4 regions of the Pseudomonas sp. LBUM1673 genome follow, and region 2 is predicted to be linked to each of the others. Evidence: predicted binding sites of a transcription regulator. Region 2 holds the regulator's gene; each other region holds the start of a gene.
The links. Region 2 encodes sigma-54, which starts transcription at its own class of promoters, with help from an activator protein. Its sites were predicted from a motif close to ANTGGCATNNANNTTGCTNT; they were not measured.
Positions count from the first base shown of each region.

Region 1: the regulator sigma-54 is predicted to act here: its motif matches at 3,939-3,958, upstream of ACA044_RS18050 (CmpA/NrtA family ABC transporter substrate-binding protein).
Region 3: the regulator sigma-54 is predicted to act here: its motif matches at 2,004-2,023, upstream of ACA044_RS20925 (circularly permuted type 2 ATP-grasp protein).
Region 4: the regulator sigma-54 is predicted to act here: its motif matches at 3,370-3,389, upstream of glnA (glutamate--ammonia ligase).

Region 1 is NZ_CP166780.1:3,927,281-3,932,998, forward strand. It holds partial or broken gene ACA044_RS18025 (DUF1120 domain-containing protein) at 38-118, shown strand; gene ACA044_RS18030 (VOC family protein) at 235-594, opposite strand; gene ACA044_RS18035 (DUF6463 family protein) at 743-1,105, opposite strand; gene ACA044_RS18040 (methyl-accepting chemotaxis protein) at 2,314-2,880, shown strand; gene ACA044_RS18045 (hypothetical protein) at 2,877-3,524, shown strand; gene ACA044_RS18050 (CmpA/NrtA family ABC transporter substrate-binding protein) at 4,094-5,380, shown strand; gene ntrB (nitrate ABC transporter permease) at 5,396-5,718, shown strand, end outside.
Region 2 is NZ_CP166780.1:1,018,630-1,024,347, reverse strand. It holds gene ACA044_RS04520 (KpsF/GutQ family sugar-phosphate isomerase) at 1-381, shown strand, start outside; gene ACA044_RS04515 (KdsC family phosphatase) at 381-905, shown strand; gene lptC (LPS export ABC transporter periplasmic protein LptC) at 913-1,485, shown strand; gene lptA (lipopolysaccharide transport periplasmic protein LptA) at 1,472-2,020, shown strand; gene lptB (LPS export ABC transporter ATP-binding protein) at 2,020-2,745, shown strand; gene ACA044_RS04495 (RNA polymerase factor sigma-54) at 2,929-4,422, shown strand; gene hpf (ribosome hibernation-promoting factor, HPF/YfiA family) at 4,496-4,804, shown strand; gene ptsN (PTS IIA-like nitrogen regulatory protein PtsN) at 4,817-5,281, shown strand; gene rapZ (RNase adapter RapZ) at 5,284-5,718, shown strand, end outside.
Region 3 is NZ_CP166780.1:4,540,549-4,546,266, forward strand. It holds gene ACA044_RS20920 (alpha-E domain-containing protein) at 1-550, opposite strand, end outside; gene ACA044_RS20925 (circularly permuted type 2 ATP-grasp protein) at 563-1,972, opposite strand; gene ACA044_RS20930 (ribonuclease E inhibitor RraB) at 2,369-2,710, opposite strand; gene ACA044_RS20935 (hypothetical protein) at 2,926-3,159, opposite strand; gene speE (polyamine aminopropyltransferase) at 3,351-4,226, opposite strand; gene ACA044_RS20945 (PLDc N-terminal domain-containing protein) at 4,490-4,681, opposite strand; gene ACA044_RS20950 (hypothetical protein) at 4,765-5,295, opposite strand; gene ACA044_RS20955 (ankyrin repeat domain-containing protein) at 5,535-5,718, opposite strand, start outside.
Region 4 is NZ_CP166780.1:404,655-410,372, forward strand. It holds gene ACA044_RS01885 (DUF4124 domain-containing protein) at 1-570, opposite strand, end outside; gene ACA044_RS01890 (DUF4124 domain-containing protein) at 567-1,082, opposite strand; gene ACA044_RS01895 (chorismate mutase) at 1,184-1,732, opposite strand; gene glnA (glutamate--ammonia ligase) at 1,867-3,273, opposite strand; gene thiI (tRNA uracil 4-sulfurtransferase ThiI) at 3,604-5,058, shown strand; gene typA (translational GTPase TypA) at 5,198-5,718, shown strand, end outside.

The sequences.
Region 1 (5,718 bases), 2.9 Mb from region 2:
CGGACCTTCCGCTCAGCGGAATAAGCTCAGCGTTGCGATAGCTCGCGCTGACAGTCTTGATTTATCGAACGAGGTGTCTATCGATGGCTCTGCCACGCTAGAAGTGAAATATCTCTAAATCGATGAATATTTAGGACAACAAGCCCCCTCATAAGCAGGCAGATCTTCCGCCCAATAAAACCTCATCGGCAACCAGCGGAACGGATGAGTGCAGCCGTGAGGTTTTGGATCAGGTCACGATCTGAATGCACGACTGGAAATGCTGACATTATTTTGGTCTGGATCTTTGGCATTGGAAAAACTGTACCCCTCTGCCTCGTGTGTCGGGCCAAAAAGCAGCCCCTTTTCTGCCGAGATCTCCTTGAAAGCCCGAACGTCATCCACGTCAAAAACGATTTTGACGCACGCCTGACCGTTCTTTAGGCCTTTGGCCGCCTTGTGCAGAAGTAGCTTGGCGCCACCTGCTGGCGAAGTCAGTTCCGTGATGCCATTGAGTTCCGGCAATGCGGAAAACCCAAAATGCCGAGTGTAGAAATCAGATGTTTTCGCGACATCCTTCGCATAAATGATCACCGCATTGATTGCTGGCTTCATATCCCCTCCCTGGTGGATCACTCAAATCAGCTAGCCATCTTAGACGTAAATCCTCAACACGCCACCGTCCAACTCATCCCGCCACCCTGGAGGCGACCATGTCAGCACAACGCAAGGCCGTTAGACGAAGGTGAGCTTGTAGCGTTTGTCACGCGTACAAGCCATACCCTGCCGCGATGATCAGCGGAGCAACCAGCAGCATTGCCCAGAACCCCGATTTTGGAACAGCAGTGACGCAAATGATCGAGATCATAAGCACATAGATGCCAACAATTTTAAGTAGCGCGAGATCACCAACTGCTACGGCGTGAATCGCTGTATGCCCTGCGAGCATAAAAAGCGGCCCCAGCACGGTAAACCAGAGGGCAGTACGTCGATCTTCGTGCGCTCTGAATTGGTCAACAAAGCCAGCGTCTACAGCGGCGGCGAATGCTGTTTTGAACTTGATAATACCGAACGGAATATGCAAGATGCCCAAGGCGAACAGGGTCCATGCGACGATGTTTGACATATCTCATATGCTCCGTAACGGTAAGGTTGGATAAGTGCCTGACGCTTGGTTAAGGAGCTGGTTTTAGCCGATCCCGAGTGAGCGCAGCGAGCGGCTTGAACCGCATGCTAGGCTGCGCCACCGATGGCACGCCAGCCGCAAATATTTGATGACTCAAAGCTGCGGAGCAGCCATAAACACCTCCCCTCGAACCCCAACCTTGATTCGCTCGAACCAGAACAGAGCACTGCAGCTCAACAACTCCCGTGACTGGTGCGTCGATCGCCTTTAACCAGAATGAGGTCGGCCTGCCCTCAATGCCTGTCCCTCTTCTTATCCGGTCTTTTCTACGAGTGCCTTCCACGCCTGGCCCATCATTCATCGTGGCGATCGAATGGAGTGCCCCTTTTCACTGGATGGACGACACGCTTGCTTACCGGTGATGGCACATGCTGGCAAACAACTTGCTTGGGTATGGTCAGGCTTGAGCCATCAACGACGATGGCTTCGCAAACATCACGGACAACGGCGTCCGCTTCCCTGCACATTGCGGCAGGTGGGCGTACGCCGTTTTTGCTTTCACCCCGGCATAAAAGGAAATCCTCATGCCTGCTCAAGGAATACTCCCCACGGGTCATGCCATCGCGACTCTGCACAGCGATGTCGGCAGGTCACGCCCTGCCGGCATTGCACTCCGGGTATTGTTCGAACCTGGCATGGCCCTGCTCGAACGCAGCAGGATCGGCCTCTGGTTACCACTCGGATTGGCCCTCGGCGCCTGCGGTCTCGCACTGGCCGCACAGCCCGCAAGCGCACTGACGCTGATACCTGGCGTTCTCTACCTGGGGTGCGCCTGGCATCTTCGCGAGCGTCATCAACGCCATCTGCAGGCATTCTGGAATACTGAACTGGCCCGTCTGTTACGCGGCGCCCAGAAGGCCGACCCGGCGACGCTGCTGGTGGCCGCCAGCATGCAGCTGCGCAACGGCGAGCGTTTACGCAGTGAAGTCCATTTCGCCAGCCGTGCCCTGGAAAAAATGGCCCAGCAGGCCCGCGACCAGGGTGAAGAGCAGAGTCAACGGATCGCCATGATCGCTGCCGCCAGCGAGCAGATCGATCAGACCCTGCACAGTATCGAGGCCTTGGCCCAAGGGGCGCTGGCGGCCTTCGCCAACGCCCATGCCCAGAGCGACGCTGGTTGTCTGCAAGCGCGTTCAGTGGGTGGCAGCATGCGTGCCATCCAGCACAGTCTGGGCAATACCGCGCAGGCTGTGGAAGCATTGCTGCAGCGCACCACCGCAGTGGAAAGCACCGTCAATAGCATCCAGGCACTGGCCAAGCAGACCCAATTACTGGCACTCAACGCCTCCATCGAGGCTGCCCGCGCTGGCGAGCACGGTCGTGGTTTTGCCGTGGTCGCCGACGAAGTCCGCAGCCTGGCTCAGGCCACCGACCGGGCGACCAACGAAATCACCACGGCCGCGACGGCGATCGCCACAGCCGTGCGCCAGGTGGATGGCGAGGTCAAAGAACACCGTTCTTTGCTGGAAGCAGGCAGCCAGCAGAGCGAGCACCTCGCCGCCAACCTCGACGACCTGGCCCAACAAAGCCAGACCAATCTGCAACACCTCGGCGCCATGCAACAGGCGCTCAGCGAGCACCAACAAGCCAATCATGCCCTCAGCGAACAGTTGCAACAGGTCAATGGGGCGGTGCAGGAGCAGAGCATGCAGACCCATACGCTGCACGACCTGACCCGCTATCTCAACCAGCTCACTGTCGGAAGCCGCCCATGAACCTACAACTCGCCGCAGCACTCGAGGGTGGGCAATCCCGACGCAGCCGTCTGCCACAGGGAGACACGGAACTAAGGCAGGCTCTCTCGCTGGGCCTCGACCTGCTGCAAGGCCTGCAACAGCATCGCGGCCTCGGCGGACAGACCACCCGCGCGGCACAACAGCGTTGCCAGGCACTGGGGCATTCGCTCGACCAACGCTGGAAAGAGTGGCCGTATTCCGCACAGTGCCAGGCCTGGAGCGCGCTACGCCGCGATCCAGCGGATTTCGATGGCCATTGCCGGTTGCTGCAAGACCTGCTCGGCGCCATCCAGCACCTCGAACTGCAGCGCTGCGCGCTTAATCTGCAGCCCCCTAGCATCGCCGAGCGCTGTTGGGAGCTGGAAGACCTGGGGCGACTGCGCGGTCTGTCGGTGCGCGCCGCCGCCAATCAGAATTGCCCATTGGAAATGCTTGTTCAATTGCAATACCTGCACGAGCGCTTGCTCAGGCATGCCCCCCGCTCGCTGCACAACGCTCTCGAACGGCTGCAACGCTGCCTGATCGGTACAACCACGGTGTCCATCGCCCCAGCGGAGTGCTACGCCCTTCTCACCCCATTGCTCGACGAGCACCTCGACGCCATCCGCCGGGATCTGGGCTGAGGTCGGTAAGTTAAGGAATTTCTGGCTTTGCACATTCCCCGTAGCAGCAGCCGAAGACTGCGTTCGAGCCGGGGTCGCGCCCGACCGCAGCGCTCGCAAAATGGCAAACTTCGTCCTTTCAGAAGGACCGCATATCGCCTGTTTGCGACCGCTGCGCGGCCGAACGCAGGCTTCGCCAGCTGCTACGGTTCGCGTAACGGCTGAACTTACCGGCATTAGAGATAATTCGACTTCGCAGCGGGTGCAGAGAGAGCCGTTTTAGTTCACCTCGCACCTAAGCCGCCCAACAAACGATCAGCGCTTCGCTCCCCCTGGCTCTACGCCCCCTTCGATATCCTTTTCGATGACATCAAAAGCCACTTCAAGCCTTTGTTCCAATTGGCTTTTTAGTGCAGAAAAAAGATCGGACACAAACCTGGCAAGCCCTTTGCTATGGCTGTCTTACAGACTCATGCAGCACGCCAATGGCGGCGTGCTGCACTTTCCGGACAACGGCGTCCGCCAGGTCCCTCTATCGAGGGTGCCTGGCGCACGCCGTTTTTGTTTACCCCTCAAAAAAGGATGTGGATATGACTGATGAGCGTGACTCGCAACATCCGGTGCACCCCGGCCGGCGCACCTTCCTGAAGCAATCCTTGGTGGCGGCAGGCACGGTCGCCGGGATCGCCGCCCTTGATCTGGCCGCGCCGGGTTTGCTGCGCAGTGCGGTCTGGGCTGCCGGCAGCGATGCACCGGAGAAGGCTGCACTGAAGGTCGGTTTCATTCCGCTCACCGACTGCGCATCAATCGTGGTGGCGGCAACCCAGGGTTTCGGCGAAAAATACGGCCTCACCATCACGCCAAGCAAAGAGGCGTCCTGGGCCGGCGTGCGCGACAAACTGCTCAATGGCGAGCTGGATGCTGCCCATGTGCTCTACGGTCTGATCTATGGCGTGCAACTGGGCATCGGCGGGCCGCAGAAAGATATGGCCATGCTCATGGGGCTGAACCAGAACGGCCAGGCGATCACCCTCTCCAGGCAGTTGCAGCAAGCGGGCGTGACCAATGGCGAGCAACTGGCAGCCAAGGTCAAGCAAGGCGGTACCCCACTGACCTTCGCCCAGACGTTCCCCACCGGCACCCATGCCATGTGGCTCAATTACTGGCTCGCCAGCCTCGGCATCAACCCGATGAGCGACGTGAAAACCATCGTGGTGCCACCGCCACAGATGGTCGCCAACATGCGCGTGGGCAACATGGACGGCTTCTGTGTCGGCGAGCCCTGGGGAGCCCGGGCGATCTCCGACAACATCGGCTTCACCGCCCTTACCACCCAAAAACTCTGGCCCGATCACCCGGAGAAAATCCTTGGCACCACCCGTGCCTTCGTCGAGCAATACCCCAACACCGCCCGGGCGCTGACCATGGCAGTGCTCGACGCCAGCCGATTCATCGAGGCCAGCGTAGAGAACAAGAAAAGCACCGCCCAACTGATCGCCGGCAAAGCCTACGTCAATGCTCCTGTGGAAGTGATCGAACAACGCTTCCTCGGCCACTACGACGACGGTTTAGGCAACCAATGGACGGACGAACATGCGATGTCCTTCTGCAAGGATGGCAGCGTCAACTATCCCTACCTGTCGGACGGTATGTGGTTCCTCACTCAGTTCCGCCGTTGGGGCCTGCTCAAGGAGGATGTGGACTACGCCGGCGTGGCCAAGTCCATCAACCAGACCAAACTCTACGGCGAAGCCGCCAGCCAGCTGGGCCTGGCCATACCGGGCAGTCCGCTGCGCAGTAGCACCCTGATCGACGGCAAGGTCTGGGACGGCTCCAATCCGGCCGCCTATGCCAACTCCTTCACCATCAAAGCCTGACCGGAGTAACCCGCCATGAACGCACCCCTCAAGTTGCCAGCGCCGCCCACCACTACGGCGAGTACCCAGCCAGAGCGTCGCTCTCCCCTTCTGAGCGGGTTGCGTCAACGCGCCAGGGATGGCATTGCCCCAGTATTGGGTATCGCCCTGTTTCTCGCCGTCTGGGCATTGATAGCAGCGCGAAGCGAAGGCCTGCCCGGCCCGCTGGCGACCTGGTATTCGGCTCTGGAGCTGTTCAGCGCCCCCTTCTACGACAACGGTCCGAACGACATGGGCATCGGCTGGAACGTGCTGGCCTCCCTTGGCCGGGTCGGCGTCGGCTTTGGTCTTGCTGCCCT
Region 2 (5,718 bases):
CTGAAAGTGGAAAACGTCATGCATGCCGGCGCCGAGCTACCGCAAGTGGTGTGCGGTACCCTGCTCAAGGATGCCTTGATGGAAATGACCCGTAAGGGGCTAGGCATGACCGTCGTACTGAACACCGATGGAAAGCTCGCCGGGATCTTCACTGATGGCGATCTGCGCCGCACCCTGGACCGCACCATTGATATCCACAGTACGACCATTGACGAAGTGATGACTGCCCACGGCAAGACCGCCCGCGCCGAGATGCTCGCCGCCGAGGCGCTGAAAATCATGGAAGACCACAAAATCAACGCACTGGTAGTGGTCGACAGCGAAGACCGCCCGGTCGGCGCCTTGAACATGCACGACTTGCTGCGTGCGGGAGTAATGTAATGAGCACGGACCTGCTGCAACGCGGCAAACAGATCAAACTGGCGGTATTCGACGTCGACGGCGTGCTGACTGACGGGCGCCTCTACTTCCTCGAAGACGGTAGCGAGTTCAAGACCTTCAACACCCTCGACGGCCAGGGTATCAAGATGTTGATGGCCGCCGGCGTGCAGACCGCTATCATCAGCGGCCGCAAGACGCCGGTGGTCGAGCGGCGAGCGAAGAACCTCGGCATTCCACACCTGTTCCAGGGTCGCGAAGACAAACTGGTGGTGCTCGACGGGCTTCTTGCCCAACTCAACCTAAGCTATGAACAAGTGGCCTACCTCGGCGACGACCTGCCAGACCTGCCGGTGATTCGCCGTGTGGGCCTGGGCATGGCAGTGGCCAACGCTGCCAGCTTCGTGCGCGAACATGCCCATGGCGTCACCCAGGCCCGTGGTGGCGAGGGTGCCGCTCGCGAATTCTGCGAATTGATCCTGCGCGCCCAAGGCCATCTCGATGCGGCCAACGCCGCGTACCTGTGAGCCCATCATGCTGAGCAAAAAGATTCGCAACATTCTGATATTCGGTTGCATCGCAGCGCTGTTCGCCGCGGTCGGCTACTGGAACATCAGCCCGGAACGCTTCCTCGACAAGCAGGCGGTGCAGGTCGATGAAGCGGCGATCGACTATTACGCCATCAACGCCCACAGCGTGCAGTACTTGCCGGACGGCAAATTGCAGTACGAAATGACGTCCGACAAGGTCGAACACCTGAAAGCAACCGAAGTGACGTTGCTGACCAATCCTGACCTGAACATGTTTCGCGGCACGGAGTTCCCCTGGCACGTCCAGAGCGAGCGCGGCGAAGTTAACCCGGACGGCACCCAGGTCGAGCTGATTGACTCGGTACGTATCACGCGCTTCGACGAAAAAAACCGCAAAACCCTGATTACCACCACCCGTATGACAGTGTTCCCGCAGCAGCAATATGCGCAGACCGATCAACCCGTTAGAATCGACGGCGCTGGCGGTGTATCGACAGGCAACGGAATGAAAGCGTACTTGAAAGAAAGCAGGATACACCTGCTATCGAACGTAAGAGGACAGTATGAGGCTCGTTAAAACTCTCCCTATTTTGCTCAGTCTGGGCGCAGCACTGGGAAGCGTGAGCGCCTGGGCTCTGCCGAACGATCAAGAGCAGCCTATCCGCATTCAGGCCGACGATGCCCAACTGGACGACAAGAATGGCGTTGCCACCTATAAAGGCGACGTGATCATCACCCAGGGCTCGATGAAGGTCACCGGCAACACCGTGACCATCACCCGCACCCCGGCCGGCGACATCGACGTGGTGACTTCGGTGGGCAACCTCGCCTACTTCGAGCAACTGCAAACTGCAGGCGACACGAAGCCGGTTCAGGGTTACGGGATGACTATCCAGTACCACGCCTCGCAAAACCGCGTCGTGCTGATCGATCGCGCCAAGGTCATCGATAAGGACAACAACGTCACCCAAGGAGAGAAAATCGTCTACGACACGGTCAAAAAACTCGCGAGCGCCGGTCGCGCCACGGGTAACAAGGTCACCGAGGCGCGTCCTCGCATCGACATGGTGATCCAGCCGAAGAAGAAAACCGACGAGCAAAAGGCCCAGTAATGGCAACTCTGAAAGCTCAGCATCTGGCCAAGAGCTACAAGAGCCGCCAGGTCGTGCGTGACGTCAGCCTGTCAATCGACAGCGGTCAGATCGTCGGTCTGCTTGGCCCCAACGGCGCCGGCAAGACCACCTGCTTCTACATGATCGTCGGCCTGGTGCAGGCCGATCAGGGCCGCGTGCTGATCGACGACCTGGATGTCAGCCACCAACCGATGCACGGTCGTGCAAAGGCGGGTATCGGCTATCTTCCTCAAGAAGCGTCGATCTTCCGTAAGCTTTCGGTGGCCGACAACATCATGGCCATCCTCGAAACCCGCAAGGAACTCGACAAGGCCGGTCGCCGCAAAGAGCTGGAAAGCCTGCTGCAGGAATTTCACATCCACCACATCCGCGACAACCTCGGCATGAGCCTGTCCGGTGGTGAGCGTCGCCGCGTGGAAATCGCCCGGGCACTGGCCACCAACCCGAAATTCATCCTCCTCGACGAACCCTTCGCCGGCGTGGACCCGATTTCGGTCGGCGACATCAAGCAGATCATCCATCACCTCAAGGCCAAAGGCATTGGCGTGCTGATCACTGACCACAACGTCCGTGAAACCCTGGATATCTGCGAAACCGCCTACATCGTCAACGATGGCCAGCTGATCGCCGAAGGTGACTCCGCCACCATCCTGGCCAACGAACTGGTCAAGGAAGTGTATCTGGGCCATGAGTTCCGCCTGTAAGCGCTGAGGTGCTGGCCAGTCGCCCAAGCGCTCGTTTCAATAAAAAATCAATAGATTTTTATTGTTACAGCGCTCTAGGCAAACACTTCAGTTTCAGGCATATAATTTGCTTATGTTTGGCGCTTCGGCGCCCTGTAGTGGATGGCGCATGTGCGCCGGCGAATAAGGTGTTAAGCCCCTGCCATGAAACCATCGCTAGTCTTGAGAATGGGCCAGCAGCTGACGATGACACCGCAGCTGCAACAGGCCATCCGCCTGCTCCAATTGTCGACCCTGGACCTGCAACAGGAAATCCAGGAGGCCCTGGAGTCCAATCCGATGCTCGAACGCCAGGAAGAAGGCGACGACTTCGATAACGCCGACCCCTTGGCCGACAAAACCGAACAGCAACCCAACGCCGACGTTCAGGAACCCTCCTACCAGGAAACCGCCCCGACGGTGGATAACCTCGAGGAAGGCGACTGGAACGAGCGCATTCCCAACGAACTGCCCGTCGACACGGCCTGGGAAGACGTCTACCAGACCAGCGCCAGCAGCCTGCCGAGCAACGATGACGACGAATGGGATTTCACCACCCGTACGTCGGCCGGTGAAAGCCTGCAAAGTCACTTGCTCTGGCAACTGAACCTGGCACCAATGTCCGACACTGATCGCCTGATCGCCGTAACCCTGATCGACTGCATCAACAATCAGGGCTATCTGGACGAAACCCTCGAGGAAATCCTCGAGGCCTTCGATCCGGAACTGGACATCGAGCTGGACGAAATCGAAGCCGTCCTGCACCGCATCCAGCAATTCGAACCTGCCGGCATCGGCGCCCGCAACCTGGGCGAATGCCTGCTGCTGCAACTGCGCCAACTGCCCGCCAAGACCCCTTGGCTAGCCGAGGCCAAACGTCTGGTCACCGATTACATCGACCTGCTCGGCAGCCGCGACTACAGCCAGCTGATGCGCCGCATGAAGCTCAAGGAAGATGAACTGCGCCAGGTCATCGAACTGGTCCAGAGCCTCAACCCGCGCCCGGGCTCGCAGATCGAGTCCACCGAAGCCGAATACGTGGTTCCCGATGTGATCGTGCGCAAGGACAACGAGCGCTGGCTGGTGGAGCTGAATCAGGAGTCGGTGCCGCGCCTGCGGGTCAATGCCCAATACGCCGGTTTCGTGCGCCGCGCCGATACCAGCGCGGATAACACCTTCATGCGCAATCAGTTACAAGAGGCTCGCTGGTTCATCAAGAGCCTGCAAAGCCGCAACGAAACCCTGATGAAAGTGGCCACCCAGATCGTCGAGCATCAGCGCGGCTTTCTTGAATATGGCGACGAAGCCATGAAGCCGTTGGTGCTGCATGACATCGCCGAAGCGGTGGGCATGCACGAATCGACGATTTCACGGGTGACCACACAAAAATTCATGCATACCCCACGGGGAATTTATGAACTGAAATATTTTTTCTCCAGCCACGTAAGTACCTCCGAAGGCGGTGAATGCTCGTCCACGGCGATTCGCGCGATCATCAAAAAACTGGTTGCCGCGGAAAATCAGAAAAAGCCGTTGAGTGACAGCAAGATCGCTGGTTTACTGGAGGCACAAGGCATTCAGGTGGCTCGCCGCACCGTCGCCAAGTACCGCGAATCCCTCGGGATCGCGCCTTCGAGCGAACGCAAGCGGTTGATGTAAGCCACGCCACAGCGTTCCAGTGGCAGGTATTTCTGCCTGCCGCTTTATGCACTGGCAACGAAGGAGAAGCTGTATGCAAGTCAACATCAGTGGACACCAACTGGAAGTGACCGAACCTCTTCGCACCTACATCGGCGAAAAACTCGAACGATTAGAGAGGCATTTCGACAAGATCACCAACGTGCAGGTCACGATGACGGTCGAAAAGCTCAAGCAGAAAATCGAAGCCACGCTGCATATTCCCGGCAATGAAGTAGTCGCAAACGCGGAGCATACCGATATGTACGCGGCGATCGACGCACTGACCGACAAGCTGGATAAACAACTCAAAAAGCATAAGGAAAAGACCCAAAGCCTCCTCCAGGGCGCGACCGGTCGTTAACACTCCCAACCCATGATCCGACTTGAAAGCATCCTGACCCCCGGCCGTTCTCTCGTGAACGTGCCGGGCGGCAGTAAAAAGAAAGCCCTCGAGCAAATTGCCAACCTGATCGCCCGGGAAGTGCCGGATCTGGAGATGCAAGATGTCTTCGAGGCTCTGATTGCCCGTGAAAAACTCGGTTCGACCGGTTTTGGCAACGGTATTGCAATCCCCCACTGTCGCCTGAAGGGCTGCACCTCGCCCATCAGCGCCCTGATGCACCTGGATGCGCCCATCGATTTCGACGCCATCGACGGTGCCCCGGTTGACCTGCTGTTTGTACTGCTGGTCCCGGAAGCCGCCACCGATGCGCACCTGGAACTGCTGCGCCAGATCGCCAGCATGCTTGATCGCAAGGAAGTGCGTGAAAAACTGCGCAGCGCCCCGAGCAACGAAGCCTTGTATCAGGTTGTCCTGGACGAGCAAAACGGTCACTAATCATGCGCCTGATCATCGTCAGTGGCCGCTCCGGCTCAGGTAAAAGCACCGCCCTCGATGTTCTCGAGGACAACGGCTACTACTGCATCGACAACCTGCCTGCCGGCTTGCTGCCGGAATTGGCTGAACGCGCGCTGATTCACACCGAACTGGCACAACCGCTGGTGGCCGTGTCCATCGATGCGCGCAACCTGCCGAGCCACCTGTCACGGTTTCCCGAACTGCTGGAAGAAGTCCGCAGCCGGCATATCCAGTGTGATGTGCTGTACCTGGACGCCGATGAAGAAACCCTGCTCAAACGCTTTTCGGAAACCCGCCGTCGTCACCCGCTGAGCAGCGCCAATCGCTCACTGGCGGAGGCAATACAGGACGAAACCAATCTGCTGGGGCCTATTGCCGATCTGGCCGACCTCAAGGTCAACACCACCAATCTGAAC
Region 3 (5,718 bases), 3.3 Mb from region 2:
CGTAACGGGCGTCGAGTAGACGCAGCGTGTTGTCCGCCCTTTCGATAAAGGTGCCCAGACGAATGAAGCGGAACGCATCATTACGCATGATGGTGCCGTAGGACGCGCCGCGGAACAGGTGAGAACGTTCCTTGATCCACTCACAGAAACGGCTCATGCCGTAGCGGCTCAAGCCCTGTTCGGCGATTCCGCGAATTTCCAGCCAGGTGGCATTGATGTTTTCCCACATGTCGGCAGTGATTCGCCCACGCACCGCATGGGCGCTGGCCCGCGCGGCACCGAGGCAGCTGTAGATACTCGCCGGGTTGGCCGCATCCAGGGCGAAGAAATGCAGCAGCCGTTCGGCATGAAGATCGCCGTGGCGCTCCAGGTAATCGTCCAGGGTGCCGGTGATCAGCAGCGGCATGGCGAGTTCGTGCAAGCCGTCGCCACGACCGTCCTGAGGCATCAGTGACAGCGAATAACTGATGTCGAGCATCCGTGCGAGGTTTTCCGCCCGCTCCAGGTAACGCGACATCCAATACAAATCCGAGGCAGTTCTACTTAACATGGCAGGCTTCCTTCAATCCTCGACCACCCAGGTGTCCTTGGTTCCGCCGCCCTGGGAGGAGTTCACCACCAGGGAGCCTTCGCGCAAGGCGACACGGGTCAAACCGCCGGGCACAACCCGGGTTTCGCGGCCAGACAATACAAACGGACGCAGGTCGATATGGCGTGGAGCGATGCCGTTTTCGACAAAGGTCGGACAGGTCGACAAAGACAACGTCGGTTGCGCGATGTACGCGTGGGGCTTGGCTTTGATCCGCTCGCGGAAAGATTCGATTTCCGCTGCCGTCGCCGCCGGCCCCACCAGCATTCCGTAGCCACCTGAGCCCTGGGTTTCCTTGACCACCAGCTCTGGGAGGTTGGCCAGTACGTGGGACAGTTCAGAGGGATTACGACACTGCCACGTAGGCACGTTCTTCAGAATCGGCTCTTCATCCAGGTAGAAACGAATCATGTCCGTGACGAAGGGATACACCGACTTGTCGTCCGCGACCCCGGTGCCGATGGCATTCGCCAGCACCACGTTGCCGGAGCGGTAGGACGACAGCAGCCCTGGAACGCCGAGCATCGAGTCCGGGTTGAACGCCAGTGGATCGAGGAAGGCATCGTCGAGGCGACGGTAGATCACGTCGACAGCTTTCGGCCCGTCGGTGGTGCGCATGAACACTTTGTCATCGCGCACGAACAGGTCCGCGCCTTCCACCAGTTCAACGCCCATTTCCCGAGCCAGGAACGCATGCTCGAAAAACGCACTGTTGAAACGACCCGGCGTCAGCACCACCACGCTAGGGTTGTCGATCGGGCTGGAGCTTTTCAGGGTGTCGAGCAACAGGTTCGGATAGTGGTCGATCGGTGCGATGCGCTGGGTCGAGAACAACTCGGGGAACAGGCGCATCATCATCTTGCGGTCTTCGAGCATGTAGCTCACGCCGCTGGGTGTACGAAGATTGTCTTCAAGCACGTAGTACGTGCCGTCGCCATCGCGCACCAGGTCGACGCCGGAAATGTGCGAATAGATATCGCGGTGCAGATCCAGCCCTTGCATCGCCAACTGATATTGCTCATTGGCCAGCACTTGCTCGGCCGGGATGATGCCGGCCTTGATGATGCGCTGCTCGTGATAGAGGTCGGCAAGGAACATGTTCAATGCCTTGACCCGCTGAATGCAGCCGCGCTCGACGACCCGCCATTCACTGGCGGGGATACTGCGGGGAATGGTGTCGAAGGGAATCAGGCGCTCTGTCCCCTGCTCATCACCGTAGAGCGTGAACGTAATCCCGGCACGATGAAATAACAGATCGGCCTCGCGTCGCCGTTGTGCCAAAAGCTCGTCAGGCGTTTCGGCCAGCCAACGGGCAAACTCCCGATAATGCGGGCGGACCTGGCCGCCGGCATCGTACATCTCATCAAAATAGGTGCGGATCATGCCGTACTCCTTGTCACCCGGTCATCTAGGCTTCGCAAGGCCCGTGCCATCGGCATAAACGCTTTGATATCAATCAGTTGGATAATCGCCCCAAACGCGCCGCACCAATACTGTGCAGCAAATGCCCCAACCTGATCGCCCCCGCTTCATTGCGAAGCAATGCTGTCGCCTATCACCAGCATAGTCAGAGTTGATTTCACTGCCCGGGGGCCGATGCGGATAATCCGCACATTCGCTGCAAAACTTATCGCTCTTCCCTTTTCGCCACCTGTTCAGGTGGTTTTTTTTGTCCGTTCGAAATGTCGTGAAATGTTGACTTCGATTGGCCCAACCCTCGAAACGAAAACGGCCAACCCGAAGGTCAGCCGTTGCTGAGTGTTGTCTCTGTTCATAAGGTTATGCGAGTAGCCCTCGTACCTCCTGCTTGACGCCCCATCCTTCGATGATGCCGCCCAAAGGCTCGACCACCGCCTCGAAGTCCTGCTCAAAGTCGCCGATACCGTCGTAGGTGGCGTACATCACTTTGCTCAGCTCCAGATGCCATGCGCCGTCGTCGCGCACGCTGATCTGGGCATTCAAGGATTCACCACAGAAATGACCTGCCGCCCTGCGTGCCCGCTCCTCGTCCGGGAAAATGGCGTAGAACTCGATGGGATGGAACCGTGAAAAGTCGAAACCGCCTTCTTTCATGCGGCGCAGCACGCTGCTGCTGATGTCTTCTTGATAGGCTGTGCTCATGAAACGTCCCCCTCAGACTGATGGATAGACTTTCCGTATTCCCTGCACTTTCAACCGATTGGTGAGAGCGATACGGCAACAGAGGTTGCCGACGGGAAACAAGCATGTAGCTGACAAGACCAGACCTTAGCGAGTCATTCGCTGATCTCGCTTGCAGAGTAGCCCCAAGACAGAGCCGCTGCCAAGGCCTGGTTGTGAATGTGACAAGAGGTGTATCAGACCGGGGTAATACCGAGGATTTCAATGCTGTACTGGGATTTCAGACTTTTGACCGTCGGATCATCGGTGCGACCCTCCAGATCATTGAGGTCAAGTTCGGCAGCGACCGGCAGCCGCCGGGCGCGAATGAGTTTGGCGGCTTGCTCGCTGTCCGGGCATTCCTCGCACTCGAAGAGTTCGTCTGCTGTTTCACCGTGATCATCCACGAAAGTGATTTTCCACTTTTGCATCGGTGTCTCCTCGATCAAACCCGCAAATGGGCTTACAACCATCTGGACTTTTGCCCTGACTGATCGTTCAAACGGATTACCGCATGCTGGCATGAAAAAAACACAGGTACCTGTAGGAGCGAACGCGGTGTATCAGTTGACATGTGTATTGACTGATATACCGCGTTCGCTACAGGGGTTATGCGTTCATTTTAGTCGTTGCTGGGTTTGTTCACCGCTTGCAGCACGTATTGCGGCAAGGCGAAAGCACCGATGTGGATTTCCGGGTTGTAGTAGCGGGTGATGATGCCGCTGCCAACGAACCGTTGTTGCAGGGTTTCGCGGGACAACTTGCGATAGGCGGTATTGGTGGCGCCCCAGGCGAAGGTCATCGCGCCGCCAATGTAGGTCGGCACGGCCGCCTGATAGAAGTGCCAGTCCGGAAACAGGCTGCGCAGACGGCCGGCGGTGGTTTTGACTTCTTCGATTTGCATGAACGGGGTGCCGTTCTGGGTCACCAGAATACCGCCTTCGTTCAGGCAGCGACGGCAAGCCTGGTAGAAGTTTTCGGAGAACAGCACTTCGCCCGGGCCGATCGGGTCGGTGGAGTCGGAAATGATCACGTCAAACTTTTCGGTGGTGGTGGCGACGAAACGCATGCCGTCGTCGATCACCAGGTTCAGGCGTGGGTCATCGAACGCACCCTTGGAGTGGTTCGGCAGGAATTCCTTGCACATATCGACCACGGTGCCGTCGATCTCGACCATGGTGATGTGCTCGACACTGCGGTGCTTGGCCACTTCACGCAGCATGCCGCCGTCGCCGCCGCCGATGATCAGCACGCGCTTGGCGGTGCCATGAGCGAGGATCGGCACGTGGGTGAGCATTTCGTGGTAGATGAATTCGTCGGCTTCGGTGGTCTGGATCACGCCGTCCAGCGCCATCACCCGGCCCATGCGCGGGTTTTCGAAGATCACCAGGTGCTGGTGTTCGGTGCGCACTTCGTGCAGCAGTTTTTCCATGCCAAAACGCTGGCCATAGCCTTCGTAGAGGGTTTCCAGGTACTCGCTGGTTGGGGTATTGCTCATGGGAAGTGCTCCGATGAATGCGGGTGGCAACGGACGGTTACCCGCCCATGATGGCCAATCGATCGCCTCGATTGACCGGGAAAGGCGCGCATTCTACGTCGCGGAACATGACAGGTCGAACCTCACTTGATGAACCGACACAATGCCCTGTGGGAGCGGGCTTGCCCGCGATAGGATCACCGCGGTGTAGCTGACAGACCGCAGGGCCTGCATCGCGGGCAAGCCACGCTCCCACAGGTTCGGTGTTGCTTTCGGGAAACCGGTCAGATCCGCACGTCGCCTCGCGGTCCGGCGATGGCCCAGATGATCAGGCCCAGCACCGGCAGCAGGAGGATCAACAGCACCCAGATGATTTTCATCCCGGTTTCGGCGCCACTTTTAAGCACGTTGATGATGGCCCAGATATCCAGGGCAAGAATAATCAGACCGACCAGGCTGTTGAACGTGGAACCCATGGTGACGCTCCCGAAAAGTGGTATGCACTCTTAGGATAGACGGGCGTGACGAGGGTTCCGTTTTATTACCGTCGTAGACGGTTTCAGACGTGGATCGCCACTTTCAAGGCTTCCAGGGATGGCGCAGCGGCGATGCCGACTTCAGCGCATAACTCAAGAACCCGTGGCACGTCGTTACCGTAGACCAACACCACTTGCAGTTCGTCGTCGAGCAACTGGCTGAAGTTCATCAGCACGTAACCGCCGTTCTCTTTGTTCATGCTGCTCATCTGCACTTGAATGCGGTTGAGCGCGGTGAGCGCTTCAGTCTTGGCCAGTTGCTTGGGCTTGATGTTGAACTCAACGCCGGGGCCGAACGAGGCGACAATCTGCGTAAACAGGTCCACGTAGGTGTCAGCCTGGAACAGCACGGTTTCCGGCAGGCTGCCGACGACCATCCACTCACCCAGCGGGATCGGAAACGTATCGTCGTAGTTGATGTCCGGATTGGCCGTCAGAAAAGCCTCGGGATCGGCGTAGGCCTGAGCCGCTTCGTCAGCGACTTTCAGGATTTCGTCCTCGCCCATGCACCCGGAGCTGATTTTGCTGATGAGTTCGACGAGTGCGGCTTTCATGAGGTGGATCCTGTAGCGAGGGAATTATGAGGGCGCGAAGGATAGCGCATTCGAAAACGGATTGCGGGACCTGGCATGAATCTGTGGCGAGGGAGCTTGCTCCCGCTGGGCTGCGAAGCAGCCCCAAAATCAGCCACCGCAGTCATTCAGATAGACCGCATTCGCCGGGTTTACGACTGCTTCGCAGCCGAGCGGGAGCAAGCTCCCTCGCCACAAAAGCCCCGCAGCCACATTGGGAATCAGCCGAGCAACTTCTCAAGCTGCGCGGTGGTATCCACCGCGCCCATGGTCTTGGCCGCATCCAGCGCGGATACACCACTGGCGTCCTTGGCTTTCGGATCGGCACCTTTGCTGATCAGGTAGTCAATGATTTCGACGCGGTTGAACATCGCCGCCATCATCAGCGCAGTGCGACCGTCGAAG
Region 4 (5,718 bases), 610 kb from region 2:
GGGGCATTCCGGCCGTTGGCCGTAGTCGGTGAGGACGCAGGGTTTAGCCTGGCGTTTCTGCGCGAGGGAAATGCGCAGCATGTGGAACGGTTGATTGGCCGTGCGTTCGACGGTGTGGCCCTGTTCGTCGAGGATTTCCACCGACAGGTTATGGCTGCCACGGTCGATGTTGCTCAGGGCGAACACCGGACTTGGGCTGGGTTCGGCGGTGGGCTGGCCGTCCAGCAGCAAACGATAGCGATGACCCTTTTGCAGGCCGGGTTCGCTGGTAACGCTGACGATCAATTCTCCGGTATTGCTACGGATCGTGGCATCCGGCTCCGGCACCAGCACACGGAGCATGTCGTAATGAAACGGTGGTTTGGCCTGGTTCTGTTTCGCAGCGGTTATGGGCGCCATGCCGCTCGGGTTGGCCGACATTCGATTGCTCGTTGCCAGTGGCACACGCTTGGCGTTACGGGTGCCCGGTTGATCGGTGAAGACCCGATTGCCCTGGGCGTCGATGTAGGTGAAGACCTCGGCCATTGCCGGCAGGCTGATCAGGCACGCGACCAGCAGCCAGATCCTCAAGGCTTATGCACCCGTTGTACGGTGAGAGTCACAGTGGGGCTCTGCTGCACGACGTTTTGCCCATCGATCACCTGAACCGCAAAGCGGTGTTCGCCACGGTCGATGTTCACCAATTGCAGAGTCGGTACGTTGCTCGGTTGGCCGTAGGGTTGATCGTCCAGTAACAGCCTCAATCGATGAGGGCTTTGCAGGCGTGGCTGGATCAGTACGCTGACGGTGAACGTGCCGTTGTTGGCGCGCAGGGCTTCTTCGGTGGGTAGACCGGTCAGTTCCAGCACCTGGTAGGCGCTGCCGGGTTGTTCACGACTACGGGATTGCGCAGGCGCTACAGGCTCGCTCGGCGGTTGAAGCTCGACGCTGTTAAGCGGCGGCAACTCCACGGGCTGAGCCTTTACGCCATCAGGCGGTTGATTGCTGTAGGCAGTGTTGCCGTTGGCGTCGGTGTACTTGTAGATCTGCGCGGTGGCGGGCAGGGCGATCAGTACAAGCAGGCATAACAACAATGAGCGCATTGCAGGCTTCCATTGGCCGTTGGGCAAGTGTTCGGCCCTGTTCCGTTCATGGCGACTAAGCGCTGAGCATAGAGCACTTCAGCGCATGTCGGCAGGCCGGCTCAGCGGCTGGCGCTGCACAGCTCAGCGGTGGCGCGTACCTGGGCGAGCTCGCGCAGCGACACTTGGGCGTTGGGTTTATTGGCCTTGGCCAGCCAGGACGGGCACTGTGGGTCGTTGCGATAAGGGCTGAAATCGGCCAGTTGTTGCAGCAGGCGTTTTTGTAACCGATCAAGTTGTGGGCGGATCTGCCCAACGAGATCGGGGCGAGGATCGTTGGGCGCCTTGCCTTGCGCATGCCAGTCAGACAGATGTGCGTATTGCACCAGTTTGTTGGCCTCGATCTGTGCCGAGAAGAATTGTTCGACAGCTTCGTTGCTCAATTTATAGGTCGGTGCCAGGGCGACAGCGGCGGCAATCACCTCGCGCTCGCGCTGACGGTCTTCGACAGGTTTGCCGCTGTCCCATTTGCTCAGTGCGACCTGATCGGCAATCGCCAGGCGTTCTTCGATGGTGCCAAGCAGCGGGGCGAGGGTGGCAGGTGCCGGGCTGGCAAAAGCGCTGTTGGCCAGCAAGACGGTAAGCAAGGCAAGGCATGGGCGTAGGCGCATGGAGGATCTCGGCTTTATCGGGTGAAGGCCATGATGCACGTAACTGTGCATCCGATGACAGACATTCGCCCATAAAAAAGGCCTCCCGAAGGAGGCCTCTCTTTTGTCACGCCGCGTGCTGCAGCGCTACCGGATCAGCAGCTGTAGTACAGCTCATATTCCAGTGGGTGTACGAAGGTACGAACCTTGATTTCTTCTTCGCTTTTCAGGGCGATGTAAGCGTCGATGAAGTCGTCGCTGAAAACGCCGCCTTTGGTCAGGAACGCACGACCTTTGTCCAGCTCTTCCAGGGCTTCTTTCAGGCTGCCGCAAACTTGTGGGATCTCTTTCGCCTCTTCAGGCGGCAGGTCGTACAGGTTTTTGTCAGCAGCGTCGCCAGGGTGGATCTTGTTCTGGATGCCGTCCAGGCCAGCCATCAACAGTGCAGCGAAGCCCAGGTACGGGTTGGCTGCTGGATCCGGGAAGCGAGCTTCGATACGGCGAGCACGAGGGCTGGACACGTAAGGAATACGGATCGAAGCCGAACGGTTGCGAGCCGAGTAAGCCAGCATCACTGGAGCTTCGAAACCTGGGACCAGACGCTTGTAGGAGTTGGTCGACGGGTTGGTGAAGCCGTTCAGAGCCTTACCGTGCTTGATGATGCCGCCGATGAAGTACAGAGCGGTATCGGACAGGCCGGCATAGCCTTCGCCAGCGAAGGTGTTCTTGCCATCTTTGGCGATGGACAGGTGAACGTGCATACCCGAACCGTTGTCGCCGTACAGAGGCTTAGGCATGAAGGTCGCGGTGCGGCCGTATGCGTCAGCAACGTTGTGTACGCAGTACTTCAGGGTTTGAACTTCGTCAGCCTTGGCAACCAGGGTGTTGAACTTCACGCCGATTTCGTTCTGACCGGCAGTCGCCACTTCGTGGTGGTGAACTTCGATGACCAGGCCCATTTCTTCCATGGCGTTGCACATGGAGGTACGGATTTCGTGGTCGTGGTCGAACGGCGGAACAGGGAAGTAGCCGCCTTTGACGCCTGGACGGTGGCCTTTGTTGCCGCCTTCCACGTCCTGGTCGGACATCCACGAACCTTGTTCGGAGAAGATTTTGAACATGGAGCCGGAGATGTCGGACTTGAACTTCACTTCGTCGAAGATGAAGAATTCAGGCTCTGGACCAACGAATACGGTGTCGCCGATACCGGTCGACTTCAGGTATTCCTCGGCACGCTTGGCGATCGCACGTGGGTCACGGTCGTAGCCTTGCATGGTCGAAGGCTCGATCACGTCGCAAACCAGGATCAGGGTCGGCTCTTCGGTGAACGGGTCGAGAACGGCAGTGCTGTCGTCCGGCATCAGGATCATGTCGGAGGCTTCGATGCCTTTCCAGCCAGCGATGGAGGAACCGTCGAACATTTTGCCTTCTTCGAAGAAAGCTTCATCCAGCCCATCGCGAGCCGGCATGGTCACGTGGTGCTGAGTGCCTTTGGTGTCCGTGAAGCGCAGATCAATCCACTTGACGTCATGATCTTTGATGAGTTGAACCGACTTCGACATAGTGTCCTCCGGGTGGCTTCGGGCTTAGTAGTGGATGCCCTTAGAATGTGGGTGATGCCGGCGCGAATACTCTGCCATGGCAACCTGCCTCACAAGGGAGCAAATTGCATGCCAGTGCCCCACCATGGGTTTTTTGCCCCAATATCACGCTTATAAAGGTGCAAGGCCCCGAAAGGCGCAAAACCTTGCCCTGTAATGTAGCGTCTAATCTCGAGAATGACCTGTTTTGGTGCGCGCAAAACCTTCTGCACATTAACTGGTTAAACCTTGAGCAATTTCCGCTATAATCCGCGCCCCCCTTTTTCGGCTGGCCCAGCGCGCGCTGTTTTCATGAAACTAATCGTAAAAGTCTTCCCCGAGATCACCATCAAGAGCCGCCCGGTACGGATGCGTTTCATCCGCCAGTTGGCCAAAAACATCCGTACCGTGCTCCGCGATCTGGACCCGGCTGTGGTGGTGAACGGTGTGTGGGACAACCTCGAGCTGGAAACCCGCGTCAGCGATCCGAAAGCCCTGAAGGAGATGACCGAGCGCCTGAGCTGCATGCCGGGCATCGCGCATTTCCTGCAAGTCGACGAATACCCGTTGGGCGACTTCGACGACATCGTCGAGAAGTGCAAGCTGCACTTCGGCGATTCGCTGGCCGGGAAGATTTTTTCGGTGCGCTGCAAACGTGCCGGCAAGCACGAATTCAGCTCCATGGACGTAGAGAAATACGTCGGCAGCCAGTTGCGTCGTCAGTGCGGCGCCGCCGGGATTTCGCTGAAAGAACCTGAAATCGAAGTTCGCATCGAAATTCGCGACAAACGGTTGTTCGTGATCCACAACCAGCACAACAGCATCGGCGGTTATCCGCTGGGTGCCCTGGAGCAGACGCTTGTATTGATGTCCGGTGGCTTCGATTCCACGGTTGCCGCGTACCAGATCATGCGTCGCGGTCTGATGAGCCATTTCTGCTTCTTCAATCTGGGCGGACGTGCCCACGAGCTGGGCGTGATGGAAGTCGCGCACTTCATCTGGAAGAAGTACGGCAGCTCCCAACGCGTGTTATTTGTCAGTGTGCCGTTCGAGGAAGTGCTGGGAGAAATTCTCGGGAAAGTCGATAACAGTCATATGGGTGTAGTTTTGAAGCGTATGATGTTGCGCGCTGCTTCCCGTATTGCCGATCGGCTGGAGATCGAAGCGCTGGTCACCGGCGAAGCGATTTCCCAGGTGTCGAGCCAGACGTTGCCGAACCTGTCCGTGATCGACTGCGTGACCGACAAGCTGGTCTTGCGCCCGCTGATCGCCAGTCACAAGCAGGACATCATCGACCTGGCCAACGAAATCGGTACTGCCGATTTCGCCAAGCACATGCCGGAATACTGCGGGGTCATCTCGGTGAACCCAAAGACCCACGCCAAGCGTCCGCGTGTGGAGCATGAAGAGAAAGAATTCGACATGGCGGTGCTCGAGCGTGCGCTCGAGAACGCCAAACTGGTGCCGATCGATCGCGTGATCGACGAATTGGGCCAGGATTTGCAGATCGAAGAAGTCAGCGAAGCACTGGCGGGCCAGATCATCATCGACATCCGTCACCCGGATGCCGCTGAAGACGAGCCGCTGGAACTCGCTGGCATTGAGGTGCAGACGATGCCGTTTTATGCATTGAACGCTCGTTTCAAGGAACTGGACCCTACTCGCCAGTACCTGTTGTATTGCGACAAAGGCGTGATGAGTCGCCTGCATGCCCACCATTTGCTCAGTGAGGGGCATGCCAATGTGCGCGTTTATCGACCGAGCTAAGTGCCCGGGGCTGTTTGCCTGTGGCCTGCGTCACCGGCCCCCCGACGCCGCCGTCAAGCTGTAACGGCTTTGACGGACTCTAAAGTTAATCGCTGCCACGACCTGTCAGCACACCGAATCCTCTGATCGAGATACACAAGTGATCGAAAATCTACGCAACATCGCCATCATTGCTCACGTTGACCATGGTAAAACCACCCTGGTAGACAAACTCTTGCGTCAATCCGGCACCCTGGAGCGCAACGAGCTCAACGACGAGCGCGTGATGGACTCCAACGACCAGGAGAAAGAGCGCGGTATTACCATTCTGGCGAAAAACACCGCCATCAACTGGAACGGCTACCACATCAACATCGTGGACACCCCGGGCCACGCCGACTTCGGCGGCGAAGTTGAACGCGTAATGTCGATGGTTGACTCCGTTCTGCTGCTGGTTGACGCTCAAGACGGCCCTATGCCGCAAACCCGTTTCGTGACCAAGAAGGCTTTCGAAGCCGGCCTGCGTCCAATCGTGGTGATCAACAAGGTTGACCGTCCGGGCGCGCGTCCGGACTGGGTTCTGGACCAGATCTTCGACCTGTTCGACAACCTCGGTGCTACCGAAGAACAGCTGGACTTCAAAGTTGTCTACGCCTCGGCCCTGAACGGCATTGCCGGTCT